Regions from separate parts of the Staphylococcus hyicus genome, predicted to be linked through region 3. Evidence: riboswitches for the same ligand, from Rfam matches in the RefSeq annotation. Region 3 holds a riboswitch; each other region holds the start of a gene.

Region 1 (10,739 bases), 760 kb from region 3:
AAGAAATGTTGCGTTAAAATGGTATCGGCACCATGGGCACGCAAATAGCTCGCAGCGTCAAATGTTCGTGAGCCTGTACGTAATGTAAAGTTACGCGTATCAACAATAATACCGGCGTACATCACTGTTGATTCTAAACGTGTTAAACGTTGTTCTGTCGTTTGATATTCTAATAACTCTGTCACAAGTTCGGCTGTCGAACTTGCATAAGGTTCCATATAAACGAGTAAAGGATTAGAAATAAATTCCTCTCCACGTCGATGATGATCAATAACGACCTTACGATTCGCTTTATTTAATATATCTTTATCAATGACCATTTCAGGTTTATGCGTATCGACAATGACTAATGTCGTTTTACTCGTCATCATATCCCAAGCTTCATCAGACGTAATAAAACGCTCTTTAAGCTCTGGCTTTTGATTTATTTCGTCCATTACGCGTCGTAAAGTCGGATCTATGTCAGATTCATTCAATATGATATAGGACTCAAGATTATTCATCATCGCAAAACGGGTCACACCAACAGCCGCACCAATGGCATCTAAATCTGGACGCGTATGGCCCATTACAATGACTTTATCACCTTCAAGTAAAATATCTTTTAAGGCGTGTGAGATGACGCGTGCCCTTACACGTGTACGTTTTTCCATCGGGTCTGTTTTACCGCCATAAAACCTTACATTTCCATTCATCGTTTTAATCGCAACTTGGTCGCCACCACGACCTAACGCAAGGTCTAGCCCGGATTGAGACATTTCACCTAAATCGATGAGATTTTCAGAACCTTCACCTACACCAATACTTAACGTAAGTTGCGCACGATACCCAACACTTTTTTCGCGCAATTGACTTAAAATGTCAAAATTGGTTTCTTCAATTTCGCGTAAAATACGACGATTTAAATAGGCCACGAATTGGTCTGAACTATAGCGTTTAAAATATACATTATGCTCTTGTGCCCATCGGCTAATAACGCGCGTCACCATAGAGTTAATTTCTGAACGCTGTGTATCATTCATATTTTGCGTAATCTCGTCATAGTTGTCTAAAAAGAGTGTCGCAATGATTGGTTGCTCATCGTCATATGCTTGTTTGATCTCAGCTTCTTCAGAAACATCGAGAAAATAAAGAATTCCTTCATCTTTTGAATATTTTACACGATATGTATATCCATTATTTTCCATTTCTATTTCTTTCGCCTTATCAAGTTGCTTTAAAATATTAGGATATACCTCATTAATAGGATCAGAAATCACGTTACGCTCCGTACGTTCTGTTAAAAATTTGTTCATCCATTCAATTTGATCATGTTGATTTAACACAATGATACCAATAGGCATATTTTTAATTGCGCGGTCACTCGCTAAAGTCACTTTACCACTCAACTCATCTAAATACGTATCAAATCGTTTAAAAATCCATCTAAATAGAAAAACACAAATAATCAATACGATAAATAACGATATTGCAGCGATAAAACCGTACACAACACTAAAGAAAAAGCTCACACCGACACTCGCTATTGCAATTAAGGTAATGACTACAAAAGGGAGGAGTAACGATTTCTTTACCGACTGACGTTTCATTTTGTCACCTCTTAACGTTTTTTAAGCATGCTTTTTAAATTTAATCCAAGATCCAACAAACCAATTAAACGTGTTAACGGGTAAGCGATAACACCTACGACAATGAATAAAACTGAAACACCTTTTGGAAATTTTTTGATCATGCAAGCATAATGAATAAAACTTAAACCTTGGATGACAAGTAAGAATCCAAGCACAATAATAAAGTTTTGACTGATGCTGTTAGCGGTCGTTAATGGTTCTGTCAAAATGCTAACTAATAATGCAATAGCGTATATGATAAAAATCGATTTTCTTAATTGCCATAAATATAATGGTCGATATACAGGCGTGGCCACTTTAAATTTGCGTAATATTGGAAATAAAATAAGCAATGACAACATGAAAAATAATGTGATGCTTATTACAATAAAACTCGGCATTTGAACAGCCATTTGTTGCACAGAGGTTTCCAACACTTTCGCTGATTGGGCATCTAAATTTTGCATGCGAATCGTTTCATCCACTACATTTTTGTATGGTGCGATTAATTCATGCGCATATGGTAGTTTTTTAATGCTTTGTAAAAGAATCATTGCACCTAGTGTTACTAGACTTGTAACCAATGACACAATATACAAAATACGTTCTTTTGAAGCTTTATGCAGTAATAATTGACTGATGATTAAACTCGCAAGTAATAAAACAATCATAAAGGTTTGCACAAATAAACTTCCTGTTATTGTTGCGACCATAATTGAAATCAGTGCAGCAATCCCAAATGAATATTTAGAACGATACCAAAGAATGATTCCTGGAAGCGGTGCAAATAATATTATAATAACTCCCAATATAGGTATAAAATGCAGCACTAAAGCGACCAAAATTAATGCAATGGTGCCTAATATGGTATCTTTAGGTTTAATTTTTGAAAACAATAATGCCACTTCCAAACTTAAATTTATAGTCACTATTTTACAGGCTTTGAGAGTGGTTTACAACAGACGTCATACGCTTAACTTTAAGCTTATCTTAACAATTTGAACGCGCTAAACATCTTCTTTTTTATCTAAAAAAATACGTTAAAAACCTTCGCCAAGACACATTTAAAATAGTTTTGAGATCACCTGAACAATTTAAATAACTTTATATCGCCTTCAGTCTAGTTCATACAATAGGTAAGCTGTATTTCAGTTATCACAACTCAAATACAGCTTAACTCATGCGTATCTCATTTACATAATTATAACAAAAATGTAACATATTCGTCTAAATTTAGCGTCTAAATCTTGAAAGTTCTAAGAAATGGTATAAATAAGGTGCCCAATCATTAAAATTAAGTAGAAAGCCATCATGCCCGACATTATCTGGCACAAAAAAATGACGGTGATATTTGAAATAATTACCTATAGCGGCAACTTGATCGTCTGGATATAATAAATCATCAGTAAACCCCATCGTTAACACTTTCGTATTTAAATTACGAAATACGTCATCCACATCGTGACGCGCTCTAAAAATATTATGACTGTCTAAAACATCGAGCAGTGTGAGGTAACACTTTAAATCAAAGCTTGTTTTAAATTTATCACCTTGATGTTTTTGATAGGTTACTACTTCATCCGGCGTAAATCTCGCTTCATAACTTTTAGACGACCGGTATGTTAAAAAACCTAATTGTCGCGCAATACTTAAGCCTTCCCTTCCTCCTAAATGTATCGCTTGACGTGCGATTTCATTAAATGCACGTGAATAAGAAGACGTTTTTACGGTAGAAGCCAGAATGACTGCCTTTTTCACTTTAAATTTTTGGTTATACAAGAGTTCTAGTACTTGCATACCACCGAGAGAGGCGCCTATCAACACTTCTATCGTTTCAAATTGAAGCGCTTGTAACCCTAATTCAATAGCACGAACGATATCACGGATTGTTAACCTCGAAGGGAATTGTGAATCTGTTAGCCGCGAACTAGATCCAAATGGACTTCCAATCACATTAAATGTTAAAAATTGGTAATCATGTAATGGCATATAGCCTCCATCAATAATTTCACGCCACCATCCAGGGTTATCTTCTGTACCATAAGTTAAATGGTTTCCTGTTAATGCGTGACATACTAATACCAGAGGTTGTCCTCGATATCCTACATGTTCATATCTCAATTTTAAATCTTGAATCATTTCACCTGATTCTGTTTTAAATTCACCTAAATGCAGTGTATCAACTGTATAATGTGTCAATTTAGCATACCCTCCCTCTAAACAAAAAAGTTGTACTACCGTCTGTACGGCAATACAACTCATGTTAATCATTGACTTATCACTCGAAACATTCGTTGGTTTTAGCACCGTACTTATCACTAAGTGGTTGCTGAAGCATCACAGGGCCAAATCCCTCAACTTCTCTTAATAAGCTTTCAGTATTCAATTCATTAATTCATATCATAACGTATTCAGAATATTCATGCAAATGTTTACAGAGGTAGAATAAGTCTTAAACATGCAACACTTACCATACCTATAATAACAGCAATGGTTAAACTCCTTGATATCAAAGTAGCGAGAAGTGTTGGGATAACTGCGAATACATAAATCCAGTTTAAGCGAAATCCAAAGTGACCAGTTTCTTGAATGATCAATCCATCAACAACTAAGGCAGCAAACAATGTAATTGGTATAAAAGATAACCATTGAATGACTTTTTCAGAAAGTTGTAATTGTGCGATTGCGATGAAAGGCGTAATACGTAATAATAATGTGCCTATACCAGATAGAATAATGGTCCAAAGAATATACATTGTCATCGGTCCATCACCACCCCTATTGCAGCTGTAACCATTGATGTAATTAAAATGGCGATATAAGATGGCATTACAAGACTGAATACCATCATTTGTATAACGACAATACATACCAGTTTTAAATAGAGATGTAACTTGGGTTTCGTAAGACCTTCAAATTGACTTAACATAAGGAAAATAAACATGGCGATAATCGCATAATCCAATCCTAACGCTTCAGGATTCGAAAAGATATCACCGAGTAACGCACCAAGAATACATACAAAAATCCAAAATATGTAAGCTGTAATATTGATGCCATGCATCCAACGTCTCCCGATTACAGCTCCTTTTGAATGTGGTGTAATTGCGATACCAAATGTCTCATCCGTTAATAACGATCCGATACCTACACGATGAGGTAAAGATGTCGCTTTAAAGTTTGGGGCGAGAGTCATACTTAATAAAAACATACGACTGTTAACGACAAGTGCTGTGAGTACAATAATCCATATAGGCGTTTGAACAGCCATTAATGCAATAATGATAAATTGAGCAGCACCTGCATAAACGAGTATAGATAGTAACGCGATGTCTAAAATACTAAAGCCAGAGGCAATACCTACGATACCGAAAGAAAAACCAACACCTGCATAACCGAGCAACGTAGGAATACAATCTTTGACACCTTGCCTAAACGAATTGTAAGCCATTGCACCTCACCCCTCCTTAAAATTAAAACTATTTTAGTATAAATCAATAAAAATTACCATAAGGTTAGTCTGAGGTGTGAGTGACGTCAGACTATCGTTTGTCTTAAAAATACTGAATTCTTGCCGTTGATGGATAATTAGTTTTTCCAAAAAAGATACCTTTAATATCATAAATACGCGCTATGTCATTAAAATCCCCTCCCCTACACATTTACGCATAAAAAAACTGGATGTATCTTAATAGACCCATCCAGCTACTCATTTATTAAAACGTGCTTAGCATTAACTTTTGTCAAAATTATTTTGCTTCTGTAATTTTACCTAAGAAGAAACTATCCACTTCAGTTAAACGCCCTCTCCATAATGTCGAACCTACAGATGGAATTGGGTGACTACCATTTAAATAAACGCGTGCATCTTTGAGATGAATAAAGTTCGCGCCACCTTTGCTTGATTTCGCAGATTCACTCGCATCTGAAAATTGTTCACTAAATTCTTTAGCAACATCATTGCCATCTTTAAACGATTCACTTAAAGATTTGTAGTAATCCTCAGCAGAAACTAACGTCCCTGAAACAATTGATCCATTAACAAGTAAAGAAATATCTAATGCAAAACCATTTTCATTCGTAGCCTCTACAAAAGATTCTAAAATACCGTCTTTATTCGTCGCTTCACTCATATTGATACCCCCACACGATTATTTTTTAGAAACCGTATCATCATTGATTTCTATTTTAGTTTGAATGCCTTTAGCTTCTTTAGAAACCTCATTTTTCTTGATTTTCACTGATTTTTTGTTTTTCGTCAGTTTATCCCAAAAACCTTTTTTCGGCTCTTTAACAGATAATGTGGTGTCTTGATTTTCTTCTTTATCTTCTTCCGTATCTTCAGAGTCTTCTTCTTCAGTTGATTCTTCTTCCTCTGTTTCTGAAGTGTCCTCTTCATCCTCTTCTTCTGAGTCCTCGGAGTCTTCTTCTTCAGCTAATTCTTCTTCCTCTGTTTCTGAATCTTCCTCTTCGTCCTCCTCTTTTGAGTCCTCGGAGTCTTCTTCTTCAGCTGATTCTTCCTCTGTTTCTGAATCTTCCTCTTCATCCTCTTCTTCTTTTGAGTCCTCGGAGTCTTCTTCTTCAGCTGATTCTTCCTCTGTTTCTGAATCTTCCTCTTCATCCTCTTCTTCTTTTGAGTCCTCGGAGTCTTCTTCTTCAGCTGATTCTTCTTTTGAGTCCTCGGAGTCTTCTTCTTCAGCTGATTCTTCTTCTGTGTCCTCAGTGTCTTCTTCCTTGTCTTGGGCGTCAGATGCTTCTTTATCATCCGCATCGTTCGCTTTTTCTTTGTCATCAACAGTTTCTGAATCCGAAGTCTCCGCGTCGTCTTCTTTTTCTTGTTTAGACGCTTCTTCGGTTGCTTCTTCCTCTTTTACCTCATCATCTTTTTTCTTAGTAGTCGCTTGAGATGACTTGGTAGATTTATGAGTTGTTTCATTATTTTCATCTTTAGTTGAATCATCTTCTGAATTTTTTGTTGTTCTACGACGACGTGTCGTTTTTTTCTTAGTTGCATTCTCTTCTTTATCTTCGCTATCATTATCATCTTTAGTGTCGTTAGCGTCATCAGATGTTTTTTTAGTAGATTTTCTACGACGTGTCGTTGATTTACGCTTAGGTTTTTCTTCTGTCTTGTCATCATCTTCAGATGCGTCTGTTTTTTCTTTATTTTCAGCTTCTTTTGTCGATTTTTTTGTAGTTCTTCGACGTCTGGTTGTCTTCGGTTTGTCTTCTTTTTCTTCTTTCTCATCTACTTTTTCACTGTCTTTAGAAGCTGCATCGTCTTTTTTAGAGGATGCAGCTTTCTTCTTAGTTGCAGTAGATTGAGATTTAGTGCGTGTAGTTTTCTTTTTTGAAGTTGAATTTTTAGACGTCTCTTCTTCAGAGTCTTTTTCTTTTGTTTCATTTACTTCAGTTTGATGGTCGCTTTTTGTACTTCTAGGTGAGGTTTTTTTACTTTGTGGCATATCAATCACTTCCTCATTTTCCCGAGAAGCCCCTTGTTCTCTTTCTGCTTCTTCTTCTTTTTTTTTAAATCCTTCTTTTTGTTCACACCATTTTTTCCTAATTTATTTAAAATTGAATCTTTTATAGAGTCATCTTTGTTTGATTTCTCTTTTTTCTTACGTGTTTTTTTAGATGATTGATCATCTTTTTTAAAACGGTCCAACAAAGAAGATTTCTCTTTTTCCTTTGTTATTTTAGCTTCTTTTCCATTCTTTTCAGCTTTTTTCGCATCTTTTTTGCGAGCTTTTTCATTTTTTGTTTGATCACCATTTTTTTCACTTTTCTCGGACTTTTTGAAAATAGTTTTCCCTTTGTTCTTTTTCTCATGATTAGATCCCTCTTCTTTCACTTTTGCTTTTGCCTTTTTCGCATCTGTGCGCGGCGTTTTAGACGCTGATTGTGTTTTCTCTTTTTTGTCTTTTTTCAAACTGCTTAATACATTTCCCTTGTTATCTGAGTCTTTCGTTGACGTATCATCATTATGAAAAATACGTGAATTAATTTTCGTTTTTTTCATAGACTTCTTGTCCTTTCTATCGCCCTTGTGATCTTTTTTGAATTTATCCCATAAAGATCCTTTACGCTTTGTCGCTTTGTTTTTAGTAAATGTACTAAATAATGAGGACTTAGACTTTTTAGATTGTGATTGTTGATTTAAAAGTTGTGACGTTAAAGATTTCATATTTTCTAATCGATCTTTCGTCATCGTTCCTGATTTCGGGTTACTTTTAGACGTAGACAAATAGCCCATTGTAGCGCCTAATATGCCACCAACAATCGTTTTCTTAATTATCTTTTCCTTCTCCTTTTGCTTCATCTTTTTGTCCCCCATTCTTTGCTGTCGCTGGTTCTTCTACCTTAGTGTCTTGACTTAACGCATTTTCATTAATTTTACTTTCAAGTGCTTCAATTTTATTCAACAATTCTTGATTTTCGGATTCTAAATCTTTTTGTTGATTCATTTTATTTTCCGTCGCTCTTGAAGTGAGATATGGATCTGTTTCCCACCAATCTAAACCAATTTCTTTCGCTTTATCTACTGAAGCCACAATTAGACGTATTTTAATGGAAAGGAGCTCGACATCAGCAATTCCAACACGAATGTCACCTGCGATTACGACACCTTTATCAAGTACTTTTTCAAGTACTTCCACTAAGTTACTTGATCCATTTTGTGGTAAATTTGGGTCATTTGCCATTGCATTTCACTCCTTTTTGTTGGTATTACATCAATCTGCCTAATGGTCCGAGGTCAATATTTAAATCTTCATCGTCAAAGCCGAAGTGATCTTTAAGCTCGTCCATTTTCTCCTCTAAGTCCATCAATGCTATGCCTAATTCTTCAATTTGTTCATCCGTTAAAGTTCCACTTTCAACGCGACGAATGGCATGACGTTCAACAATTTCACGTAACAATTCGATAACAGTTAATACAAGTTGTGCTAATCCATCTTCAGCTTCGTCCTGATTGAAGTTGATGCGTCCGTTTTGGTTCACTTGATTCATCTGTGGCATCGAGCAATTCCCTCCTTTGTCTTTCAAAATCTTCTGATGTTAAATCTCGACGTTCTGTTTCTTGAGTTTGAATTAGTTTTTCAACAGAAGAGATGAGTACACGTAAATCCAAGTAAACTAAATCAATATTAGCTATTGAAATGATTAAATCTCCGCGGATAACGACACCTTTATCTAAAATGACATCCAAAACATCAATGAGACCGACTTCTTTGTTTTCTATCGTTTCTTTCGTAGATGGCATACGCACATCACCTCACTTCTAGTAAAAAACAGAAAAGTGATAAGCTGGCCAAGGCCCATTCGCATCAATTCTCAGTTCTTCACCGTTATTATTTTTCTCCCATTCTGCAATATCAGTTTTGAACTGTTCGACGTGATCTTTCGAAAGGAGATAGACACTATTTAAAATCATATCTTCTTTTAATCCAGTGACATCTTTACTCCAATTCTTTTTTACTTTTTGTTCAATAGCATAGGATTTGACTTGATTGTGAAGTGATTCGCTCATACGATCTTTTTCGTTTTCAAGTTCTGTATCAATTAGTTTGTCTATTTTCTTTTCTTCAAAGAAACGGCGACCTTTTGGTAAATTACTGATTTCTTGACGTTTTGCTTCAACTTTTTCGTTATTAACGCTCAATTTTTCACGTAATTTGTTATCATCGCAATAAACTTTAATTGTCCATTCCTCTTTACCTTGAAGATATGCAAACGTTTCTGTTACTTTATCTTTCACTTCATCAATCGTTTCTCTTAAATTATCTTCACTTTTGTAAATCGTACAGAATTTAAGTGGAATTAACGTGTAATGTTGATTTAATGTAGAAATAGTTTCATGGTGATGGAATGCTTTTTCTTGAAGCCATTCCATGTCATTATCCACTTTGTCTTCAATAATAGATTCGGAATACGCATCACCATCTAATGACGTTACAATTGCCACAATGTCATCATTTACTTTTGAGGTGAATAATTCATGTTCACCATCAAAACCGGTAATTGACGGTAATGGTTCTTTATCAATTTCTGATGCAGGTACTAATGCGTATAAATAAGTTAAGTTTTCCATGTTATCTCTCTTCTTTCTCATCGATTAATGCTTCCCATTTATCGATTTCTCGTTGTTTTGCGATTTCATATCGTGCTAATAACACTTCTTCTTGTTCTTTATAAACATCCTCTGGAATTTCACCTAGTTCAGCCATCATTTGTAAATGAATTAATTTCTTCTCAATGGTAGGTAAATCATAAAGTTCTTTATCGGCTTCCTCTTTAACCTTGCGTGCTATAGAAGTCAACATTTTAATTGACCCATATGCTAACATTAAGATCCCTCAATATTTAAACGGATATTCACAAAGTTATATGCTGGCCATGGACCTGTATATTTAAAGTCCACTTTATCTTTATATTTTTCATGAAGTTCATTTACTTTCGCATCGAACTTTTCATCTTGATTGCGATCGACTAAAAAGGCAGCATTTAGTAACACTTTTTCACCTTGTGGATCATTGACGCGTCCAGCAGTACTTAATTTTTCAAGTGGTTTATAAATATCCGTCTCGATTTCTTTTCTGAGACTCTCAATAATTTTTTGAGTTGCCTCACCAAGTTTCATGCGATCAAAATAGCCAGCATCTTTAGATTTACCCTGAACATTTTTACTCATTGATTGGATGTTTGCATTACTTTTAACGGTTGACTCTAAATATTCTTGTTTACCGATGACTTTAAGTCCTAGTTCAAATTTACCCTTAATTTCAGGAAATAATTTCTCAAATTGAGGATAAAGTTTTTCAAGCAAGATTTTGACATCTTCTTTTGATTTAAAAACATTACCAAAACTTACAGGAATTACGGATTCATTTTCTTCCATCACTTTTGCAACTAATGATTGATGCATCATTAAGTTTTCTTGATTTGGTGAGTAAATCTTCATTGGCACTGTTGCTGCAACAAATGCCGCATCTTTATAGCGAACAAGATACGTGTCTCTTTCTTCGCCTTCAACTTCAACTGTGCCAAAATTACTGTCATCTTCGGTTTGGATACCACAAAAGATGTAAACGCCCATTTCTTTTTCTTCTGCCATGTGTATAGCCTCCT
Region 2 (10,739 bases), 470 kb from region 3:
GATGATTATGGACAGTGATACCTTTTTTAAACGACTGATAAACGGCTGGTTCAAATGATTCTAACACTGACGCACCAACGACAGACGAATGGTATAAAGGATATTCAGTTGTCTCAGGAAAAGCTTCATCAACGACAATAAGATTTTGATTGATATCACTTTGACAGTCAATGAATGCATAACATTGATTAACGTTGGCAATCAATTGTAATTGTTTTGAAACGAGTACAATCTCTTTCATTTCATTTAACGATAAAGGTGTCACAGTTAACAAAGTATCCTGAATGGAAGACATCGACTCACTCCATATTAGAATATTCAAATAATTCTAACTACAATTATGTATAATTGCACTATTTATGTCAAATGTTTTTGTAGAATATTATTAACAATATTAATTTTAGATGTGAAGTTTTGCGGATTTTAATAAGCAATAGATTGCATATCCGCAAAGGATAGAAACCGCTTACAATTAGAATATAGGAGGCATGGATGTGTTAAGTAATCGGCAACAACAAATTTTGACATTGCTCCTTGAAGCATCTCAATTTATAACAATCAGTACACTCGCAAAAACGTTCCACCTTTCTGAGAGAACCATACAATACGATGTCGAGTATATCGAGTCAATGGCAGAAACAGGTGGCTATCGTATTATTAGGCATAAAACCATGGGCATTAAAGCAATGAAAGAATCAGACACTTCCCATGAATGGGTTCAAGCAGATGTGCGTAGCCGTCAATTTCACTTTTCAAAAGATGAACGGCAAACTTTGTTAAAATTAATGCTTTTAGAACATGAAAATCCTTTGAGCACAAAACAATTAGCGGAAGAATTAAATGTGAGTAGACGTACGATGATTTCGGATATCAAAGATGTTTCAAAATGGTATCGACATTATCATCTCACACTGACGTACATTAACAATAAGGGATATATCGTTGAAGGCAATGAAGCCCATTACCGTCATGCATATGTGCGATTATTACATGCGTATTATGACAATATGAACGATGTGATGATTGCACAATTGAATGCGACTTCTGATTTGAAACATATTCGGGAAAGTGTCATCAGTGTGCTCAAACGTGAACACTATCCGTTGGTCCAAACGGCGATTGAAGGTTTGATTTTACACCTTTTAATTGCTGTAAGACGTATGAAACAAAATAACCCTTTACCCGAACCGAATAAAACGTATGAGGATAAGAAGGATGACGTTTCCTACACAGTAGCATCAGCAATTAAATTAGAAATTGAAGCACGTTTTAATATTGTGTTTCCTGATTCTGAAATTGACGTCATGGTGCTACATTTATTGAGTTCAAAGCGTGCAGCTATAAGTTCGACACGTGTCAACGAAGCTTATATGCATCAGACTATTGAAAAGTTTGTAGATCATATTGGCGCGGAGATGGGTGTGGCATTTTTTACGGATGGTAAGCTCATTCAAGGGCTTTGTATTCATTTGTCGCCGGCATTGTATCGGCTACAAAACCATATTTATCAAGCGAATCCATTACATGAAAAAATCATTCATGAATATCAAGAATTGTATGATGTGATTGTGAAAAAAATCAAAATTCTTGAAGAAGCCTATCAATTAAAATTTCATGCCCATGAAATCAGTTATGTCACGTTACATTTTGCGTCGAGCTTTGAACGATTGATGACACAACGCCATCACAAATTAAAAGTTGTCGTCGTATGTGGATCGGGTGTCGGAACATCACAATTACTCAATGTGAAGTTGTCTCATGTGTATCCGGAATTTGACATTATAGATGCTTATTCCATTTATGATATCAGTGAAGATGAGTTGAGTAATATGAATGTAGATTTAGTGATTTCAACTGTACCGACACCATATCAAACGATTAAAACAGTTACGATATCACCACTATTAACGCGTGATGACCTTGATGTACTGAATGCTATCGTTAATGAAAGACGGGCTGCGACGTTGCTTCAACCTGAAATGCGTGGGCTATCTTTGACAGATGTTTTACATACGCGTGTGTTTAAAATTGATCAATCTATGTCTTATCAACAAGCGATTACTCAAGGTGTGCGCCCTCTAGAACGTGATGGCATCGTCAGTACCGACTACAAAGAAGAAATTATGAATAAACTGCAGTCGTTAGGCCCTTACATGGTCATTAGTCCGCACATTGCTTTAATACATGGAAGTACGTCACATGTGTACGGGGTTGGCATGAGTTTGGGTCATTTTGAAAAAGGTATCACATTCAACCATCCTCACTATGATCCCATCTATGTGGTGATATGTTTAGCAACGGAAAACACGAAATTGCACTTAAAAGCGCTAAAACAACTTACAGAATTATTAACGAATAATGACATTCGACAACAACTGATTGATGGCAAGTTAACTGAATTTCAACAACATATAAAACAAATGGAGGGAGAAACAACGTGGCTTTAGATGCCTTAACGAAAGACAAAATTACGATGAAAGAGAAAGTGAATGATTGGCAAGAAGCTATATACATCGCGGCTGAACCATTGTTGGCTCAGGGTTATATTGCGCGTGGATATGTGGAAGCTATGATTGAAAGTGTCAAGACGTTGGGTCCGTATATTGTCATTGCGCCTAACGTAGCGATTGCGCACGCACGACCAGATGACAATGTGAAGCGGGTAGGCATCAGTTTATTAAAACTTGATGAACCTATCAATTTTTCAGAAAAGGGACATGAGGCTGCCTTGATTTTTGTTTTCTGTTCAACGGATCATACGTCACATTTAAATATCTTACAACAACTGGCAAAGGTATTGGGGGATGCACAACATATCGAAGCTTTAATGCAGTCTCAAGATAAAAAAGCAATCATTACAATATTTAAAGGAGAGAATTAATATGAAAATTTTAGTTGTTTGTGGTCACGGATTAGGAAGTAGCTTTATGGTAGAGATGAATGTTCAAGAAGTGTTGAAAACGTTAAATCTTGAATCTACAGTTGATGTTGAACATAGTGACATTATGACAGCGAGTCCTGAAATGGCTGACTTATTTATATGTGGACGCGACTTAGAAGAAAATGCAGCGCGCTTAGGAGAGGTTTTAATTTTAGATAACATTTTAGACAAACAAGAACTAGAAAATAAATTAACAGCAAAGTTAAAAGAATTGAATATAATTTAATGTTTGGGGTGTTCATATGAAAAGCATTCTTGATTTTATTGTGGATATTTTAAGTCAGCCAGCGATATTAGTCGCACTCATTGCGTTTATAGGTTTGATGGTTCAAAAGAAACCCGCTTCGGTTGTAACGTCTGGAACGATAAAAACGATATTGGGATTTTTAATTTTAAGTGCAGGTGCAGGCGTGGTTGTACAATCACTTGAACCCTTTGGAAAAATTTTCCAACATGCGTTTGGTGTTCAAGGGGTAGTACCAAATAACGAAGCGATTATTTCGATTGCATTAGCAAAATATGGAACAACAGCAGCATTAATCATGGTATTTGGCATGTTAGTGAACATATTTATCGCACGTTTTACGAATTTAAAATATATTTTCCTTACTGGGCATCACACATTTTATATGGCTGCCTTTTTAGCGATTATTTTAACGGTAGGTAAAGTCAATAACACACTAACAATTGTGATAGGTGCGGTGATTTTAGGTTTAATCATGTCTGTCTTTCCAGCGCTGGCACAACCAACGATGCGTAAAATAACAGGGAATGATCAAGTTGCCCTTGGGCATTTTGGTACAGTCAGTTACTGGGCAGCAGGTGAAATAGGTAAGTTGTTTAATGGGAAATCAAAATCTACGGAAGACATTCAATTTCCTAAAGGCTTAAGTTTTTTACGCGAAAGTACAATCAGCATTTCGATTACGATGGTGGTATTATATTTAATCGCATGTCTTTTTGCGGGAGTGGACTTTGTCCATAAAACGATAAGCCATGACCAAAACTTTATTGTTTTTTCTTTAATTCAAGGGGTCACATTTGCAGCGGGGGTATTTATTATTTTGACAGGTGTTCGTCTTATTCTGGCAGAAATTGTACCTGCTTTCAAAGGAATTTCTGAAAAATTGGTTCCCAACTCTAAGCCAGCCTTAGACTGTCCGATTGTTTTCCCTTATGCGCAAAATGCTGTATTAATTGGCTTTTTTGTAAGCTTTTTAACGGGCGTACTCGGAATGTTTGTGATGTTTATGCTTGGTGGTGTTGTGATTCTTCCAGGTGTTGTGCCTCATTTCTTCCTTGGTGCAGCTTCAGGTGTATTTGGTAATGCCCGTGGTGGCATTAAAGGTGCCATTTTTGGTGCGATGATGAATGGTCTGTTGATTACATTTTTACCATTATTATTCTTGCCATTTTTAGGCGATTTAGGCTTAGCAGCGACAACATTCTCAGATACAGACTTCTTAGTTGTAGGTATTGTCTTTGGCAATATTGTTAAAACATTAGGTGTTGTGGGTGTGGGTATTGCGATCATCATCATTGCAGCAGTCGCGATACTCTTGCAAAAACGCAGCAACAAAACCATTTCATAATGAATTAAGCACGCTGAAGATGTGTTCAATATTGAAGCCTTCAAAGTTCATCAACCAATGAATTTTGAAGGCTACTTTAATGTTATTTTGAACATTTTATTGACTTGGGAATATGAAGGATTTTATAAGACTAATCCAACCATGGCGGCAGAAATGATAGAAGCTAACGTGGCACCGAGCAATAATTTTAACGCGAAGGCAGCTACCTTATTGCCTTGGTCACTACTAATGCCTTTAATTGCTCCTACGATAATACCTACTGTACCGAAGTTGGCAAAGCTGACCAAATATACGGAAATGATACCGACAGTACGGTCACTTAAATTTTTTGCCATATCTTTAAAATCTAGCATTGCTACAAACTCATTGGTAATCAGCTTCGTTGCCATAATGGACCCTGCTTGGACAGCTTCACTCCAAGGAACACCGATAATGAAGGCGATAGGCGCAAAAATGTATCCTATCAGTTGTTTAAAGTTAAGCCCTACAGCGCTAAAAATGACATTAATCGCTTCCATTAATGAAATGAAGGCTAATAACATAATGGCAACTGTAATCGCAATCTTAAAACCATCTATCGCACTGTCGCCAATCATTTGGAAAAATGGTGTCCGTGATTGGCGCTTTGTAGGTGTTTCAGTAAGGTTTTCAATGTCCACATCTGCATCGTTCGCTTCATATGGATTAATGACACTCGCAATGATGAGTGCACTAAAAATGTTTAACATCACTGCGGTTACGACATATTTTGGTTCTATCATTTGCATATACGAGCCTAACATGGCCATACTTACAGCACTCATTGCGGAAGTGGTAATTGTGTATAATTTGGCTTTGGAAAGTTTCGGTATAAGGTCTTTAATCGTTAAAAAGACCTCTGGTTGTCCCAACATACTTGTTGAGATGGCAAAATAACTTTCTAAGCGACCCATTCGCGTGATTTTGTTAATTACTAAGCCGACATATTTAATGATAAACGGTAATATTTTAAAGTAATTTAAAATACCTATTAATACAGATATAAAAACTAAAGGGAGTAAGACGTGCATAAAAAATGTAAAGCCGCCTTTATTTTCTAAATCACCAAATACAAAATCGATGCCTGCTTTACTGATGTTCATTAACCCTTCAAAAAATTTACCGAGTGCTGTTAAGATATTGAGACCGATAGACGTGTTCATCATAAACAAAATCAGTAAGACTTGAATGACAAGCATAATGAGGGTCTTTTTAAAATCAATATGTTTGCGATCAAAACTGACGATATAGGCGATAAATAATGCAAATACCACCCCTGTCATCGTAAATAGTATGGACATAAACATCACCTACAGTTTAGAATATGATACTGCGATTTGTGCGCCAACGACTGCATTATTTTCGACAAGTTTAATATTTGTTGCAAGGGACTTACCTTCCGTTTTTTCGACAATTTTACTTAATAAAAATGGGGTAGAGTCTTTGCCTCGAATGCCTTTTTTTTCGGCCTCTTTCACAGCGTCATTAATAATTGTATCGATATACGCTTTGTCTAATTGATCAGCTTCAGGTACAGGATTTGCGATCACCATGCCACCTTCAAGTTGGAGGTCATGTTTCACTTTACAAATCGAAGCGATGTCATCGACATGATTTGCTGTTGAATTTAATTTGACGCCGCTTTTACGTGTGAAAAAGGCTGGAAGTTCTTCGGTTTGATAACCAATCACAGGAACACCTTTTGTTTCAAGATACTCCATCGTTTTTGGTAAATCTAAAATCGATTTGGCTCCAGCACAAATAACAGTGACATCTGTTTTTGAAAGTTCATCCAAATCCGCAGAAATATCCATCGTTTCTTCAGAACCACGGTGTACGCCTCCAATGCCACCTGTCACAAAGAACTTTATATCTGCAAGTGCTGCACATATCATTGTAGAAGCCACTGTTGTCGCACCGATTCTTTTTTGCGCGATAACTTCTGCTAAATCACGACGTGACACTTTTGCGACATTGTCACTTTTCGCGAGTAATTCTAACTCATTATCTTCTAAACCGATTTTGACCTTGCCATCTATTAATGCGATTGTTGCAGGTACTGCGCCTTGATTACGTATGATTTGTTCCACAGTTTTTGCCATCTGTACATTTTGTGGATAAGGCATCCCGTGAGAAATGATAGTAGACTCTAAGGCAACAATTGGTCGGTGGTTTGATTTTGCATCTTGGACTTCTTGAGACAACTCAATGTATTGTTTCATTTTGATATTCCTCCATATCTCGTAATAATTGTTTTTTATCTAAGTTTTGTCGAACCGTGTATTGCGTTTCTATTGTTTTACGCGCATTGACTAAACCGGCTTTTAAAGTATCTTCAATATCGAATCCTTTTAGCCAGCTGTAAATCACCGCACTTGAGAAAGCGTCGCCAGCACCTGTGACGTCTTCAACGTGTGAGGATGGAATGACTTGTTTCATAAATGTTTGCGTTGAACTACTATATATCAGTTCTTTCGTGCCATTCGTAATAATCACGTGACTAATGCCGAGATCATTTAATTGTTTGGCAGCGCGTTTTAAATCTTCAGTATCATTAATTGTCATCTTCAAAAAAGTTTCCGTTTCATCGCGGTTAATAATGAGCCAGTCAATCGCATGTAAGGAATCAGGCATATGTTTCATTTTTGGTGACGATACAGGAATGACGACGAGTTTAATGTTGTGTTTTTCACTATAGGCACATAAGAAATCAAGTGAATCTTTTGGTAAATTGAGATCGACAACGATACATTTAGCTTTCCGAAGTAAGTGAGTACGCTTGATTAAGAATTCTGGTGTCATTTCGTTATACACTTCCATGTCGGCAAGACCGTATTCCATATTGCCATCTTTGTCGATTAAAGCCGTATACGATCCTGTATTGGCGTTCTCAACTTGTTGGACGTGATCAAGACTCATAAAAGGACTGGACAAATGCTTAATCATGTCCCATTCACTATCATTTCCACTCGCAGAAAGCATAGCAATATTTTCACCTAAACGACCAAGGTTCTCAGCAATGTTGCGTGCGACACCTCCAACTGAGCGCGTTGATGTGACTGGGTTCGATGTTCCTTGTTGCAATGTTTGATTGACGTAAAATTTACGGTCAAGATTTGTAGCACCAATGCATACGATTGGAAAGTCATCATTGAGAACGTAGGCTTTACCGAGCACGTATTCTTTTCGAATGAGACCGGAAATAATATTTGCGACAGCAGGTCGAGAAAGTCCAACAGCTTTCGCTAATTCTTGTTGAGAGATGAATGGATTGTCTTGAATGCGTTCAAGGATTAATTTTTCATTTTTATTCACTATGGCACCTCCTAGTAAACAAAAGTTTGATTATTAAACTTTTGTTTAGGTTAGCAAATCAGCAACGTAATGTAAACGCTTTCAAAAGAACGTTCAAAAAGTTTACAAATTTCATTATATGTGCGATGTGCTTTTAAAAGTATTTTTCTGTAAGTTTTGTGTAGGCGACCCCAAATTATAAAAGTTGTCAGAATTTTGTGTTGACTTCAATACGTGAGTATAATAAACTAGTTTTAATTTCATATTACTTATCCAGAATGGTGGAGGGACAGGCCCTTTGAAGCCAGGCAACCTTTTAAGTTAGGTGCTAATTCCTGCAGGTGACATGCCTGAGAGATGAGTCTGATTACGTCACGTCTATCTTTCGAGGTAGGCGTTTTTTAATTTTAAGGGGGAATCAACATGACACAAGATTATCGATTTGAGACGCGACAATTGCACGCCGGACAAGAAGTGGATGCAGCTACGAATGCACGCGCACTTCCGATATATCAAACGACGTCGTTTAATTTTAACGATACGGATCATGCAGCCAATTTATTTGGTTTAGAAGAATTGGGGAATATTTATACGCGCCTGATGAACCCGACAACGGCAGTACTTGAAACCCGAGTAGCAGAACTTGAAGGCGGGATTGCGGGAGTGGCTGTTGCTTCAGGCATGGCGGCTATCACGTATGCGATTCAAGCTGTCGCACATGCAGGTGACCATATTATCGCATGTGAAACGTTATATGGTGGGACGCATACATTATTCACACATACGCTGTCTAAATTTGGAATAGAAGTGACACTCGTTGATACGAAAGACCCACAAAATGTAACTGCGGCCATTAAAGCGAATACAAAAGCACTATTTGTTGAAACCATTGGTAACCCTGAAGGCAACATCGAAGACTTTGAAAAAATAAGCGCAATCACAAAATCTTATGGCATTCCACTCATTGTAGATAATACGTTTGCATCACCGTATCTCTTTAGACCGATTGAATACGGCGCAAATATCGTTGTCCATTCCGCGACCAAATTTATCGGAGGCCATGGGACATCAATGGGTGGTGTCATTGTAGATGGTGGGAACTTCGATTGGAATAATGGTAAGTTTCCTGGATTAAGTGAACCTGATCCATCGTATCATGGCATCATCTTTAGCGAAAAGTTTGGTGACGCTGCACTGGCCTTTAAAATTCGCACGACATTATTACGTGATACAGGTGCCGCATTGTCACCATTTAACGCATTTCAATTAACACAAGGGTTAGAAACATTGTCATTGCGTATGGAACGTCATGTTGAAAACGCGGAAAAAGTAGCGCATTATTTATCGAACCATGCTAAAGTTGCGTGGGTGAAATATGCGGGACTTGAAACGAGTCCATATTACGACCTTAAAACAAAGTATTTGCCTCAAGGTGCTGGAGCTGTATTTACATTCGGTGTCAAAGGCGGTTATGAGGCAGGGAAGCAATTTATTGAAGCATTAGAATTATTTTCATTACTCGCAAATGTAGGAGATGCGAAATCGTTAGTGATTCATCCTGCTTCGACGACGCATCAACAATTAACGGTTGAAGAACAAGCGGCAGCAGGTATAGCACCGGAAACCATTCGACTCTCTATTGGACTCGAACATATTGATGATATTTTAAACGATTTGGCAAAAGGTTTTGCTGCGATTAAATAAATGGGGGATCTGTGTGACATCGATACAAAAACAAACATTAGAAACGTTGAAAGCCAAAAAAGAGGAATGGCAAGTATATGTGCCAATCAATAAAGCTGCGCATATGATGAAAGAATCTAAAATAAAAGAATATGAAGAGGCGATTCAATTAAAAATGAAAACAGAGGAATCCTATTAAAAGTGGGGAGTGCACCCAATTTAAAAAAGGGTACAGACAAAGTATAAACAAATCATTCGTCATCAACCCAAAACTTCATTATAATGAACACAAATCTTTGAAAAAGTGGTGAATGCGACATGAAAAAAATTATGATTGTCAATACAAGCCATACACAATTTGACGGCACAGATAAACCCACTGGCTTATGGTTAAGTGAATTAGTCCATTTCTATGATGTCTTTCATGGTAATGAAGATTACCAAATCGATTTATACAACATTAAAGGTGGCGAAACACCTTTAGATCCTGTCAGTTTAACACCAGGTATATTAGACAAGCTGACAAAAAGTTATTATGAAAATGAATTGTTTATGGATCAATTAAAGTTAACGCCAAGTATTGACACAGCAGATCCGTCCGCTTACGACGTGATTTATTTTACAGGAGGCCATGGTGTGATGTATGATTTCCCAGGAAATACGCATGTACAACAAGCGATTAACACGATTTATGATAAGGGGGGCATCGTGGCATCTGTATGTCACGGGGCAGCGGCCTTACTCGAAGCGAAGAGACCGAATCATTATTTCCTTATCGACGGGAAAAAATTAACAGGATTTTCAAACGCTGAAGAAGTATTAGCGAATCGCAAAAAAATAGTACCTTTTGAACTCGAATCAGAATTGAAACTTAAAGGTGCGCAATATACGAAATCAAAAGTACCTATGAAAGGGTTTATCCAAGTGGATGGTAATCTGATTACAGGTCAAAATCCAGCATCGGCGAAGAAAGTAGCTGAAGCGGTTAAAGATGCATTAGCGTCGAAATAATGGTGTGCCTCCTTGTATGAATTAAGGGATTTGAAAGCAACGTCATGGTTTATTTATGATGTTGCTTTTTATATTGCGGTAAATCAAAAAAGGGTTTCGAATGGCATTCGACTGAGGTAATATGGGAAAATAAAGTATCTAATTCCATAATATTTTTTAATCTTAACGCTATATTTTTGAGGGGTGACATTTATGGAGCG
Region 3 (10,739 bases):
AGGATGTTGAAGCGGTTAAACAGAAATTATATGACAATATTACGATTTCTGATTCTGCTGAAACACCAAAGCTTATTTATAAAATCATTACAGAGTAGTGATTCATCATGAAACAATTTCAACGCGTGATATTTGGTATTTTATTCGTGACTATTGGCATATTACACTTTACGCATGAAACAACATTTCGGAAAATTGTGCCTTACTATTTACCGTTTCGTAAATTAGCAGTGTTCGTGACAGGCGTGTTTGAAATCATTTTCGGTGTTACCTTATTACTACGGCGCCCTGGTTATATATTTAAACATATCATCATTGCATTTTTATGGGCAGTTTTACCGGCGAATATTTATATGGCGCGACGCATCGATGAGATAGAAGGCATGCAATTACCTAAACCATTATTGTATTTACGAATACCCTTACAGTTTCACTTAATGAAATTGATTCGTGACTTATAAATATAAGAAATAGGCCTCGGACACAGTATGAAGCAAAAACATCCAACAACATTCATGAGTACATGACCGTTGTTGGATGTTATTTATGTTTATTAGTACATTTAGTCTTTATGCTGGATTTAAAATATCATTTTGACTGATATCCTAAATCCTTTAGATTGTTTTAAAACTTCCTCAAATTACGAAATCAAGCTTCTTCACATTGGAACGGGTTTGATTTTCGGATAGGACCGCATTATAAAATGAAAAGCAAGTTTAGCTCTTAAGCCTGCTTTAATGGTGTAACAAGCTTAACCAACGTTATATTAATTACCGTCCCCATACACATCATGCCATTGATCGCGCTTATCCAAAAATGCTTGAGCGATGACTTTAGCATCTTCTAATGAATGGCTTGCTGCCCAACCACATTGGACTTCGTTACAAGCTGGCACTTCCGTGGCATTTAACACATCTTGAATTGTATTTTCAATGATGTTTAATACGTCACCATAATCTTTATGATTGATAAAAGAAACATAAAAACCTGTTTGACATCCCATTGGACTTAAATCTACAACTTTATCAGAATGATTTCGGATATTTTCTGCCATTAAATGTTCTAAACTGTGTAACCCTGGCATATCCATATGTTCTTTATTCGGTTGTTTGAATCGAATATCATATTTGTATATGTCATCTCCGTTATCACCTTGCATTTTACCAGCTAGTCGCACATATGGTGCAACGACTTTAGTGTGATCTAAATTAAAACTTTCTACGTTCATTTTCGGCATATTGTCATCCTCCTTTATTGATTTCATTTTAACATATCTTTCAACGTATTAAAGTCGGACGCTTACTAAATTTGTCAGGTTAAAAATAAGTATTGTATGGACAATTTTATATGTAAATTGTTGTGTTGTTTTAGATATGTAGATAGCCATAATATTAATATGGGTGACTGTTTCAACCTCGATTTTTAAGGGTACTCCCTTAACACGAGCACATGACCCATATCTCTATGCCTTCATTGCACCATACATACAGACGTTAGGAATATCAGGCGTTAACGCTTCAAAAACCTATAACTTTCATGAAGGGCATGATTTAAAACGTGTATAACGTTTAAAAGCACATCGTCAATACAGATTTCAATGTGCGCTATATACATTTTAGTTAAGCTTTATACCATAGAAGTCAAAATTAAAGGCTCGCTTTAAAGGGCAACTTTATATCATCAGGGTTAATCTTATTTTTATATAAAGCAGTGCTATGGCGCTACTTCAGCTAAATCCCGAAAAATTGTGAAAATAATGAAAATAGCATGACAAATGAGCGGATTTCCGATAAAATGAGTAATAATTAAATCAAAATTTATCAAGAGTGGTGGAGGGAATTGGCCCTACGAAGCCCTGCAACCTCATCGATAATCGATAAAGGTGCGAAATCCAACAATAGTGGAAGACTATTGATAGATAAATGACATACAAATGGTTATCAACGTTTGATGTACGACTATTAATAGGAGAACATTGTACATCACGTATGATAACTTTTTGTTTTTTGAAGGGAGATTTTACTTTGGTTTCAGTGAGACAACGCATATTAGATTATATTGATAATCATCGATTACATTATTTAGACATGAGTCATCAAATACATGATCGACCAGAATTGGGGAATGAGGAATTATTTGCCTCACGATTACTCATAGATCATTTATCTGAACATGGTTTTAATATTCAAAAAGATATTGCGGGACATTCGACGGGCTTTATTGCCTCATATGATGCTGATGCACCAGGACCAGCAATTGGATTTTTAGCAGAGTATGATGCACTACCAGGTTTAGGTCATGCATGTGGTCATAACATTATTGGAACCGCAAGTGTCCTTGCAGGGATAGCGCTTAAACAAGTGGTTGACGAACTCGGGGGGAGCGTCGTAATTTTTGGTTGTCCTGCTGAAGAAGGGGGCGAAAATGGTAGTGCCAAGGCGTCTTATGTCAAAGAGGGACTTTTTGATGACATCGATGTGGCGCTAATGATTCATCCGGGGAATGAAACGTATCCTACGATTCATACGCTTGCTGTAGACGTATTAGATATTCAATTTTACGGTAAAAGTGCACATGCATCAGAAAATGCACATGATGCCAAGAATGCTTTAGATGCGATGTTAAGTTTTTTCAATGGTATTGCACAGTTAAGACAACATATTCGAAAATCAGAACGTGTCCATGGTGTTATTTTAGATGGCGGTAAAGCCGCAAATATTATACCTGACTATACCCATGCACGATTTTACACAAGGGCGACAACAAGAAAATCACTTGATATATTAACGGAGCGTGTGCATCGTATTGCCAAAGGGGCAGCGATTCAAACTGGGTGTGATTATGAGTTTGGACCAATACAAAATGGGGTAAACGAATTTATCAAATCACCCGAACTTGATGCACTATTTGAACGTTATGCTATTGAATTAGGAGAAGAAGTCAGTCATGACGACTTTGGATATGGTTCGACGGATACGGGAAATGTGAGTCATGTGATTCCGACAATTCATCCACATATTAAAATTGGCCCGCGTAGTTTAGTCGGTCACACGCATCGATTTAGAGAAGCAGCAGCGAGTCCTATGGGTGATAAAGCATTGATAAAAGGGGCGAAAATTATTGCATTGATGGGTGCCAATTTATTACAAGATGATGAATTATTATCGACAATTCAAAAGGAACATCAATTATTAAGGGAGAAATTATAAATGACTGACCATCCACGTTTAAAATTGGGAGACTTATACGATGATGATATTGTTTACACAGCACGCCCTTCATATATTTCAAATCCTTGGTTAGAACCAGACGAACACCAGTCAAATTTTTTAACGGGAAGAGAATTATTAATTGCTGATATGCCAGTAATCGTGCATGAAGCAAGTGTAACAGATAAATTACAAAGACTATTTGAATATGTGAATCAAACAATACCTACAAATATATATACATTTAAAGATAAAGAAAGTTATGAGCACTTGTTACACCATTTAACGGTAGAGAATCATCATCGCATATACACACAATACGTTCATGGTGAAAACCTCATTGACAATTCACGGTATGCGATGGACAAACAAATGTTTATTGATTTAAATACGAAATCAAAAATTCCAGAATGGACTGGAGGCAAATATCTACCAAAAAGAGAGGTCGTTGAGATCCATACACTGCATGATGCGTTAAAACATTGGTCATTGCCGCTTGTATTAAAACCAGGGGATGATTTACCAACTGCAGGTGGATATGGGGTTATGATTTGTTATACGCAACATGATTTAGACCAAGCTGTTAAAAGAATTGAGAACGCTCAAGATGAAACTCAATCCATCATTATTGAACAATGTGTTGAAGCGACAGATAATTATTGTGTCCAATATGCAATACACCCTGAAAATGGCATCATCTATTTAGGGTCTGCGAAACAACTTACAAATAAATATGGGTTTTATAATGGCAATATTAATGCTATACAAGTACCACAATCTGTAATTGATGCTGGATATCACATCATGAAAATGGGTGTGGATAAAGGATTTGTCGGTATTGCGGGATTTGATTTACTTGTAGATAACGATGAACACATTTATGCCATTGATTTGAATTTTAGACAAAACGGCTCGACAAGTATGCTATTGCTCGATGATGTTTTATCTGGAAAACATCATAAATTTTATAGTTATGTTTCTAAAGGGGAGAGACAACAATTTTTTAAAGCCATTGAAAAGTATGTTCAACAAGGTGTTCTTTATCCGTTAGCATATTATGACGGTGATTATTATAAAGAACACGACGTAAGTTCACGTTTTGCTGGGATTTGGCATGCAGATTGTCTTGAACAAATAGATACACTTGAACAAGCATTTCTTAAAGAGGCTGGTTTAAAGTAAAAGGTTTCATATTTATTATGATATGCGCATAAAAGCATATATTTTAGTTTTATTCACCAATAATGAAGGGGGCTTCTTCTATTATTTTGTGCCTTTGTCGCATTGACGAAATGTAGACAGTAGTTTATATTCAACGTAAAGAGCTCATTTAGAGAGGGAGAAAAAGATGTCGTATAAAAATGAACGTTTTTACAAAGATATTCTGACAAATGAGCAATTTTTTATCGCTGTTAAAGATAAAAAAATTGTGAAGCATTTGCATAATGGTAAACAATTATTTTGTTTTTGGACGAGAGAGAGTTTTGCGAAAGCTTATCTTGAAAATCTAAATGTGGAATTTGATAAAATTAAAGCTATGGATATCGACCGTTTTACGACGTATGAATTGGACGATATGTTTGATGATGAAGACGAAGCGGTAGTTAACGTGACGATTGATGCAGAAGGGCATGAAATTAAAATTTTATCAGCATTTAATGATATTATGACGGACATGGATCGTTTGCGCATTCGTGAATTTGTAGAAGACGTATCTAAAACCGACACGGTATATGGCTTGACGCGTCAAGGTACCAAACAATTCATGGTCGTAAGTGATGAAAATGATAATTTTGAGCAATCGCATTTTATGCCAGTATGGAGTTTAAGTCAGCGTGCGAAGCGTGTAGCCGAAGAAGACTTTGAAACGTTAGAACTTATCGACGTTGAAGGTGAAGTGTTTTCTGAATGGTTGGATGAATTGCGAGATGACAACCGATATGTCGCAATTGATTTAAAACCTGGTGTGGTCGGCACTATTGTAAGTGCTCAAAAATTAGCAAATGAATTAACATTTTAATATGGCAAACGTATTGGAATATACAGGTCCATAAAGTAGAAAAGCCTTTAACATTCATCTTTAAATGAACGTTAAAGGCTTTTAACGTGACGTGATTTTCTGTTGGACAAATATAAAACTAAAATTATAAATATAATGCGCCAAGAGCGCCTGAGAACGCACCGTTATTTAAATAATGAGGTGTGAAACCACGAAGAATTGTGTAATCTGTAACGACTTTTTGTAATAATGGATTATTGTGGAAAGATGAGCCGATATAGACAACATCACTTGCGCCATGTTCTCTTGCAACGTGAATGGATACTGTCGTGACACTTTCGCCGACTACACCAATTAAAGATGCTAATTTATCAGCAGATGTAAACGTTTTATCTAAATTTAATAACACGTGTCCAAAATTTGCGGCAGTGAGTTCACCGGAAATAGGGGGTGTATCATTTTTATAAATATGTTTCACTTTTAAGTCAATAATGTCACGATTACCTTGTTGGGCGAGATCAGTAAGCTGAGTGTAGTCTTTAATTTCAGTTAGTAAGTACCCTAAACCTCTGATCATACCACCACCAGTACCTATTCCCCCCACACGTTGTTGGCCGTTGGCATCTGCGAGATGAATTGATGTTCCTGTACCCACATTAGTGAAAATATATCGATCTAAATCAATGCCCTGCTCTTTTAATAAAAGGTCAACACCTTTATCTGCAGCATCAAATTCAATAAATTGTTTAGCGTCACAGTGTAGTAAATCATTTAATACTTTGGCATTGCCACCCGTTATACAAATATTTGAACACGCTTGTTCATTTAACCAATTTGCTACGTTCTGTATATCTGTTGTTAGACGTGTTTGGTAAGTACGTTGACCTTGCGCTTCAATCACAATTTTAATAAGCGTACCACCAGCGTCGATTCCGATTCGCATCGCTTGTTCACCTCAAAATTATTGTTTATCACCACTATATACTATATGATAATCACAAAAATACAAGTTTAAATTTTAATTTTAATTTTAAGACGTATTGGGAGATGATTTAAATGAAGTTAAGTCCATATATTTTAGTTGAAGATGTAAAAGAAGCATTACATTTTTATCACCATATATTTGGTGGAGAAATGATTCAGTTAAATGAACATCAAGGAAAGTTGCTTCATGCAGAATTGAAAATTCAAGCTGATGTGGTTTTACATTTATCAGACACGTACGGTAAAGCTAATCAAAACGATGGAAATCAAATTTTATTAACGTTTGATCATCCGGAGACGCAACGACGTATATATGATGCATTAAGTGAACAAGGTAATCCACATATGTCCTTAAACAAAACATTTTTCAATGCGATTCATGGGCAAGTTAAAGACCGATACGGTGTGAATTGGTTAATGAATTGTTTTGTAAAAGAATAATCAAATAAACACAAAGAAGCCATCAACAGTCTGTTAAATGTTGATGGCATTTTAATGAAATCAAGTAACAAGGTGCGCATGTATCGGTATTACATTTCGTTATCTCGTTCTCGCTCTTCTATAGTACGAGAAAAGTCTTTTTCATCATCAATATGTGTCATTTGGAAATGTTTCGTATGTTCACGCCTTAATGCGTTCATGAGTGCAAAAATCATCAGTAGTAAAATAATGGAGAATGGGAGACCCGTAACGACGGAAGCCGTTTGTAAACTTGTTAAACCACCAGCTACTGTTAATGCTACTGAAATCGCACCTATGAGAATACCCCAAACCATTTTGTGTTTGCGTTTAGGATTTTCAACGCCACCTGTTGCCATGCCGGATACAATATGTGTGGTTGAATCTGCACTTGTTACAATAAACGTAAAGATAAGAATGATGGCTAAAGCACTTGTCACTTCATATAAAGGGAATTTACTCAGTAATTCGAAAAGCGCAACAGTGTAGTCTTTGTCTACAACATGTTCGATACCATCTTTTTTTTGAAGTGCATAATGAATTGCTGTACCACCAAAGCCTGCAATCCAAGTAAATGAAATCATTGGCGGAATGATTAATACACCAACTACAAATTCACGTATTGTTCTTCCTCTCGAAACACGTGCTACAAATCCGCCGATGAATGGAGACCAAGAGATGACCCATGCCCAATAGAATACTGTCCATTTTTGAATCCATGAATTGTCACCCGTATATGGATCCATACGTAAACTATATTGAACAAAGTGGGAAATGTAATCACCAAGGGATACCGTGAATGTTTCCACGATAAAACGTAAATCTCCAACTATAAATATAAAAATAAGTAAAATAGTACCAATTATTATATTTAAATTACTTAACCATTTAACACCGCGATTAAGACCAGATAAAGCGGATCCTAAAAAGATACATGTCATAATTAACGTTATGATTATTAACGTAACATTCGTATTGGGAACATGAAACACATGATTTAAACCGCCGGCAATTTGTAAAATTCCAAGACCGATAGATGTTGCTATACCCATTACTGTGGCGATAATTGCTAAAATGTCAATAATATTTCTGAAAGGGCGTTTATAGGTTTCTCCGAAAACGGGCTCCATTGCGGTAGAGATAAGACCGTCACGTTGTTTTCTAAATTGGAAGTAAGCGACAATTAATCCACTCATCGCAAAAATAGACCATTGTGAAATGCCCCAGTGGAAAAATGTATAGCCCATGGCTAAACGTGCAGACTCTGCCGTTTGTCCTTTGGTATTTGAAAACGGAGAATGCAAGTAATGTGTGAGAGGTTCAGCTACACCCCAGAATACAATACCAACCCCTAAGCCTGCAGAGAATAACATGCCTATCCATGAAATAAACGAGAATTCAGGTTCTTCATCGTCATGACCTAATTTAAAACGACCATAACGAGAGAGGGCGAGAAAGATTAAAAACAAGTCTAAAACAAAGACGATAATTAAAAAGAGCCAGCCAAAATTTAAAGCAATTGCATTATATGTATTTTGTGCATAAAATCCAAATCCTTTTGGAAACAAGGCTGCAAGTAAAGTAAATAACAAGATAATTGAAAAAGAGACGATATAAACAAAATTTCGATTCTTTTTCTTTTTGGTTAAAGTAGGTTTAGGTTTTTTCATAATATCCCCTTTCAAGTTTGAAAAATCAGAAAATAGTGTATAGTTATAAATGCGAAAACCATATTAAATAAAGGAATGAATATTCAAAATGATAAAAAGTAAACGCTTTGATGATATTACTATACATTTGTATGAAGAGCAATACCGTGATGCACTTTATGCGTTCAAACTTAGCGAACGTCAGCGCACTTATTCTTCATTACCCAAAGAAGTACTGGATGATGCACTAAATGATCCGAATCGAGAGGCCAATGTTGTACTTAATAAAGATGGGGACGTAGTTGGATTTTTCGTGTTACATCAACATTATCAACATGAAGGGTATGATACGCCAGAAGAAGTCGTATATATACGTTCGCTATCAATTAATGAACATTTTCAAGGGCATGGTTATGGTACAAAAATAATGATGAATCTTCCTGAATATGTACAAAGTGTTTTTCCGGATTTTGGACATTTGTTCCTTGTAGTAGATGCAGAAAATGAAGCGGCATGGAACGTCTATGAGCGTGCAGGATTTATGCATACAGCGACTAAAGAAGAAGGTCCTATTGGAAAAGAACGTCTTTATTATTTAGATTTAAGTTCAAAATACGTTTCTTCTTTAAAATTAAGTCGTAGTGACCAATCTGATTTAGGACCAGTTGATATCATCGATTTAACGCTTAATGATGAAAAAGTAGGCTTTTTAGCCATTGAACAATTTCAAACGCGGTTGATTATTCGGGCAGTTCTTGTGGAAGATGAACATCGTGAATCTGGTATTGCTCAAAATGCATTGCGACAATTATCAACATATGTGCGCCAAAAATATGACAATATCGATGTCATTGAAGTGATGTTATTTGGTTCAACTAATACACTTAAACCATTGTTTCAAAAAAGTAATTTTGTAGAAGCAATCGTCACTGAAAATTATACGATGTTTGAAAAATATATTAACTACTAAATAAATTGGTCACATTTCAAAAAAACCTATTGCTAAACATTGCGTTATATTCAAGACTCATTTATAATCAATGTTTGTTATAGTATATTATATAAGAAGACAAGATGTCTTTAAAATGTAGGAGTAACGTGAATCTTTGAAAGGAAGATGTGCCAATGAAATTACAAGATTACACACAAGAAATGGTTGATGAAAAAGCGTTTATTGATATGGCATATACGCTTTTAACTGAAAAGAATGAAACAATGAATCTTTATGATATTATTGATGAATTTAAGCAAATCGGTCATTATGAAGACGATCAAATTGAAAATCGCGTCGTTCAATTTTATACAGACTTAAACACTGATGGTCGATTTTTAAGTGTCGGTGACAACGTTTGGGGATTACGCGATTGGTATTCCGTTGATGATATAGAAGAAAAGATCGCACCAACGATTCAAAAGTTTGAAATTCTTGATGAAGATGATGAAGAAGATAAGAACTTGAAATTGCTTGGTGAAGATGACAATGACGGTGATGACAATATCCCTAGTGTGACAGAAGACCAAGAAGAACTTAACGACCCTGAAGATGAGCGTGTAGAAGATGAAATCGAAGAATCTGACTTAGTCGTTGAAGATGATGAAGAAGAGTTGGATGAAGCTTATGAAGATGATGAGGATCTTTTAGACGAGGAAGAATAATACAGGCCATCCCATTCAATAGGTCCTTATTGTTTACAATTCTTTAAGTGATACATGATAAAATGTAAAATCGACATAAAGTTTATTGACTTTTTATGACAACATGATAGAATTTTATTCGGGCTCCTTTAAATAGGACAATGAAAAAACGCATACGTCAATAGAGATATACGTACTTGTTACGTAACGATATAAATGACGTTCATTTGTTCCCCCCTTACATGAAATGATTGTGAGAGGGGACTTTTTTATTTTATAGATTAATGTAACAACATGTTTACTGTTTGAAATGGATTTACCCCTTAGTAAATGCATCTGATATGAAATGAGGAGGAAATACACATGACAAAATTTATTTTTGTGACTGGTGGTGTTGTATCATCATTAGGTAAAGGTATTACTGCAGCATCATTAGGACGTCTTTTGAAAGACCGTGGATTATCTGTAACGATTCAGAAGTTTGATCCATATTTAAATGTTGATCCAGGAACAATGAGCCCATACCAACATGGGGAAGTATTCGTGACGGATGATGGCGCGGAGACAGATCTAGATTTAGGTCATTACGAGCGTTTTATTGATATCAATTTAAATAAATATTCAAATGTTACTGCAGGAAAAGTCTATTCGCATGTACTTAAGAAAGAACGTCGTGGAGATTATCTTGGAGGAACCGTTCAAGTTATTCCTCATATTACAAATGAGATTAAATCTAGATTACTTTTAGCAGGGGAAAGTACGAATGCAGACGTAGTAATTACTGAAATTGGTGGAACAACGGGT

The links. Region 3 has a riboswitch for S-adenosylmethionine ahead of SHYC_RS03520 (M20 family metallopeptidase). Riboswitches for the same ligand answer to the same signal wherever they lie in the genome.
Region 1: it holds a riboswitch for S-adenosylmethionine, as region 3 does, so the genes downstream of both, metX (homoserine O-acetyltransferase MetX) here and SHYC_RS03520 (M20 family metallopeptidase) in region 3, are expected to answer to the same signal.
Region 2: it holds a riboswitch for S-adenosylmethionine, as region 3 does, so the genes downstream of both, SHYC_RS01285 (O-acetylhomoserine aminocarboxypropyltransferase/cysteine synthase family protein) here and SHYC_RS03520 (M20 family metallopeptidase) in region 3, are expected to answer to the same signal.

Annotation. Positions count from the first base shown of each region.
Region 1 covers NZ_CP008747.1:15,926-26,664, reverse strand. The annotation lists gene SHYC_RS00135 (DHH family phosphoesterase) at 1-1,589, opposite strand, end outside; gene SHYC_RS00130 (DUF2232 domain-containing protein) at 1,601-2,539, opposite strand; gene metX (homoserine O-acetyltransferase MetX) at 2,844-3,809, opposite strand; SAM riboswitch class I at 3,883-3,984, opposite strand; gene SHYC_RS00120 (AzlD domain-containing protein) at 4,043-4,372, opposite strand; gene SHYC_RS00115 (AzlC family ABC transporter permease) at 4,369-5,061, opposite strand; gene gvpU (gas vesicle accessory protein GvpU) at 5,360-5,743, opposite strand; gene SHYC_RS11770 (hypothetical protein) at 5,762-7,075, opposite strand; gene SHYC_RS00100 (hypothetical protein) at 7,081-7,932, opposite strand; partial or broken gene SHYC_RS00095 (gas vesicle protein) at 8,003-8,314, opposite strand; gene SHYC_RS00090 (gas vesicle protein K) at 8,340-8,630, opposite strand; gene SHYC_RS00085 (gas vesicle protein) at 8,569-8,874, opposite strand; gene SHYC_RS00080 (GvpL/GvpF family gas vesicle protein) at 8,893-9,702, opposite strand; gene SHYC_RS00075 (gas vesicle protein GvpG) at 9,704-9,958, opposite strand; gene SHYC_RS00070 (GvpL/GvpF family gas vesicle protein) at 9,958-10,725, opposite strand.
Region 2 covers NZ_CP008747.1:307,561-318,299, forward strand. The annotation lists gene SHYC_RS01245 (sensor histidine kinase) at 1-295, opposite strand, end outside; gene SHYC_RS01250 (BglG family transcription antiterminator) at 495-2,447, shown strand; gene SHYC_RS01255 (PTS sugar transporter subunit IIA) at 2,438-2,881, shown strand; gene SHYC_RS01260 (PTS sugar transporter subunit IIB) at 2,883-3,167, shown strand; gene SHYC_RS01265 (PTS ascorbate transporter subunit IIC) at 3,184-4,533, shown strand; gene SHYC_RS01270 (NupC/NupG family nucleoside CNT transporter) at 4,656-5,852, opposite strand; gene SHYC_RS01275 (pseudouridine-5'-phosphate glycosidase) at 5,862-6,773, opposite strand; gene SHYC_RS01280 (carbohydrate kinase) at 6,757-7,866, opposite strand; SAM riboswitch class I at 8,112-8,209, shown strand; gene SHYC_RS01285 (O-acetylhomoserine aminocarboxypropyltransferase/cysteine synthase family protein) at 8,269-9,549, shown strand; gene SHYC_RS12220 (hypothetical protein) at 9,563-9,727, shown strand; gene SHYC_RS01290 (type 1 glutamine amidotransferase domain-containing protein) at 9,847-10,539, shown strand.
Region 3 covers NZ_CP008747.1:780,911-791,649, forward strand. The annotation lists gene SHYC_RS03505 (pyrimidine-nucleoside phosphorylase) at 1-98, shown strand, start outside; gene SHYC_RS03510 (DoxX family protein) at 108-461, shown strand; gene SHYC_RS03515 (S-ribosylhomocysteine lyase) at 767-1,237, opposite strand; SAM riboswitch class I at 1,815-1,925, shown strand; gene SHYC_RS03520 (M20 family metallopeptidase) at 1,989-3,209, shown strand; gene ldmS (L-aspartate--L-methionine ligase LdmS) at 3,210-4,391, shown strand; gene SHYC_RS03530 (DUF2750 domain-containing protein) at 4,558-5,229, shown strand; gene coaW (type II pantothenate kinase) at 5,354-6,151, opposite strand; gene SHYC_RS03540 (VOC family protein) at 6,265-6,633, shown strand; gene SHYC_RS03545 (BCCT family transporter) at 6,723-8,321, opposite strand; gene SHYC_RS03550 (GNAT family N-acetyltransferase) at 8,410-9,270, shown strand; gene rpoE (DNA-directed RNA polymerase subunit delta) at 9,426-9,956, shown strand; gene SHYC_RS03560 (CTP synthase) at 10,299-10,739, shown strand, end outside.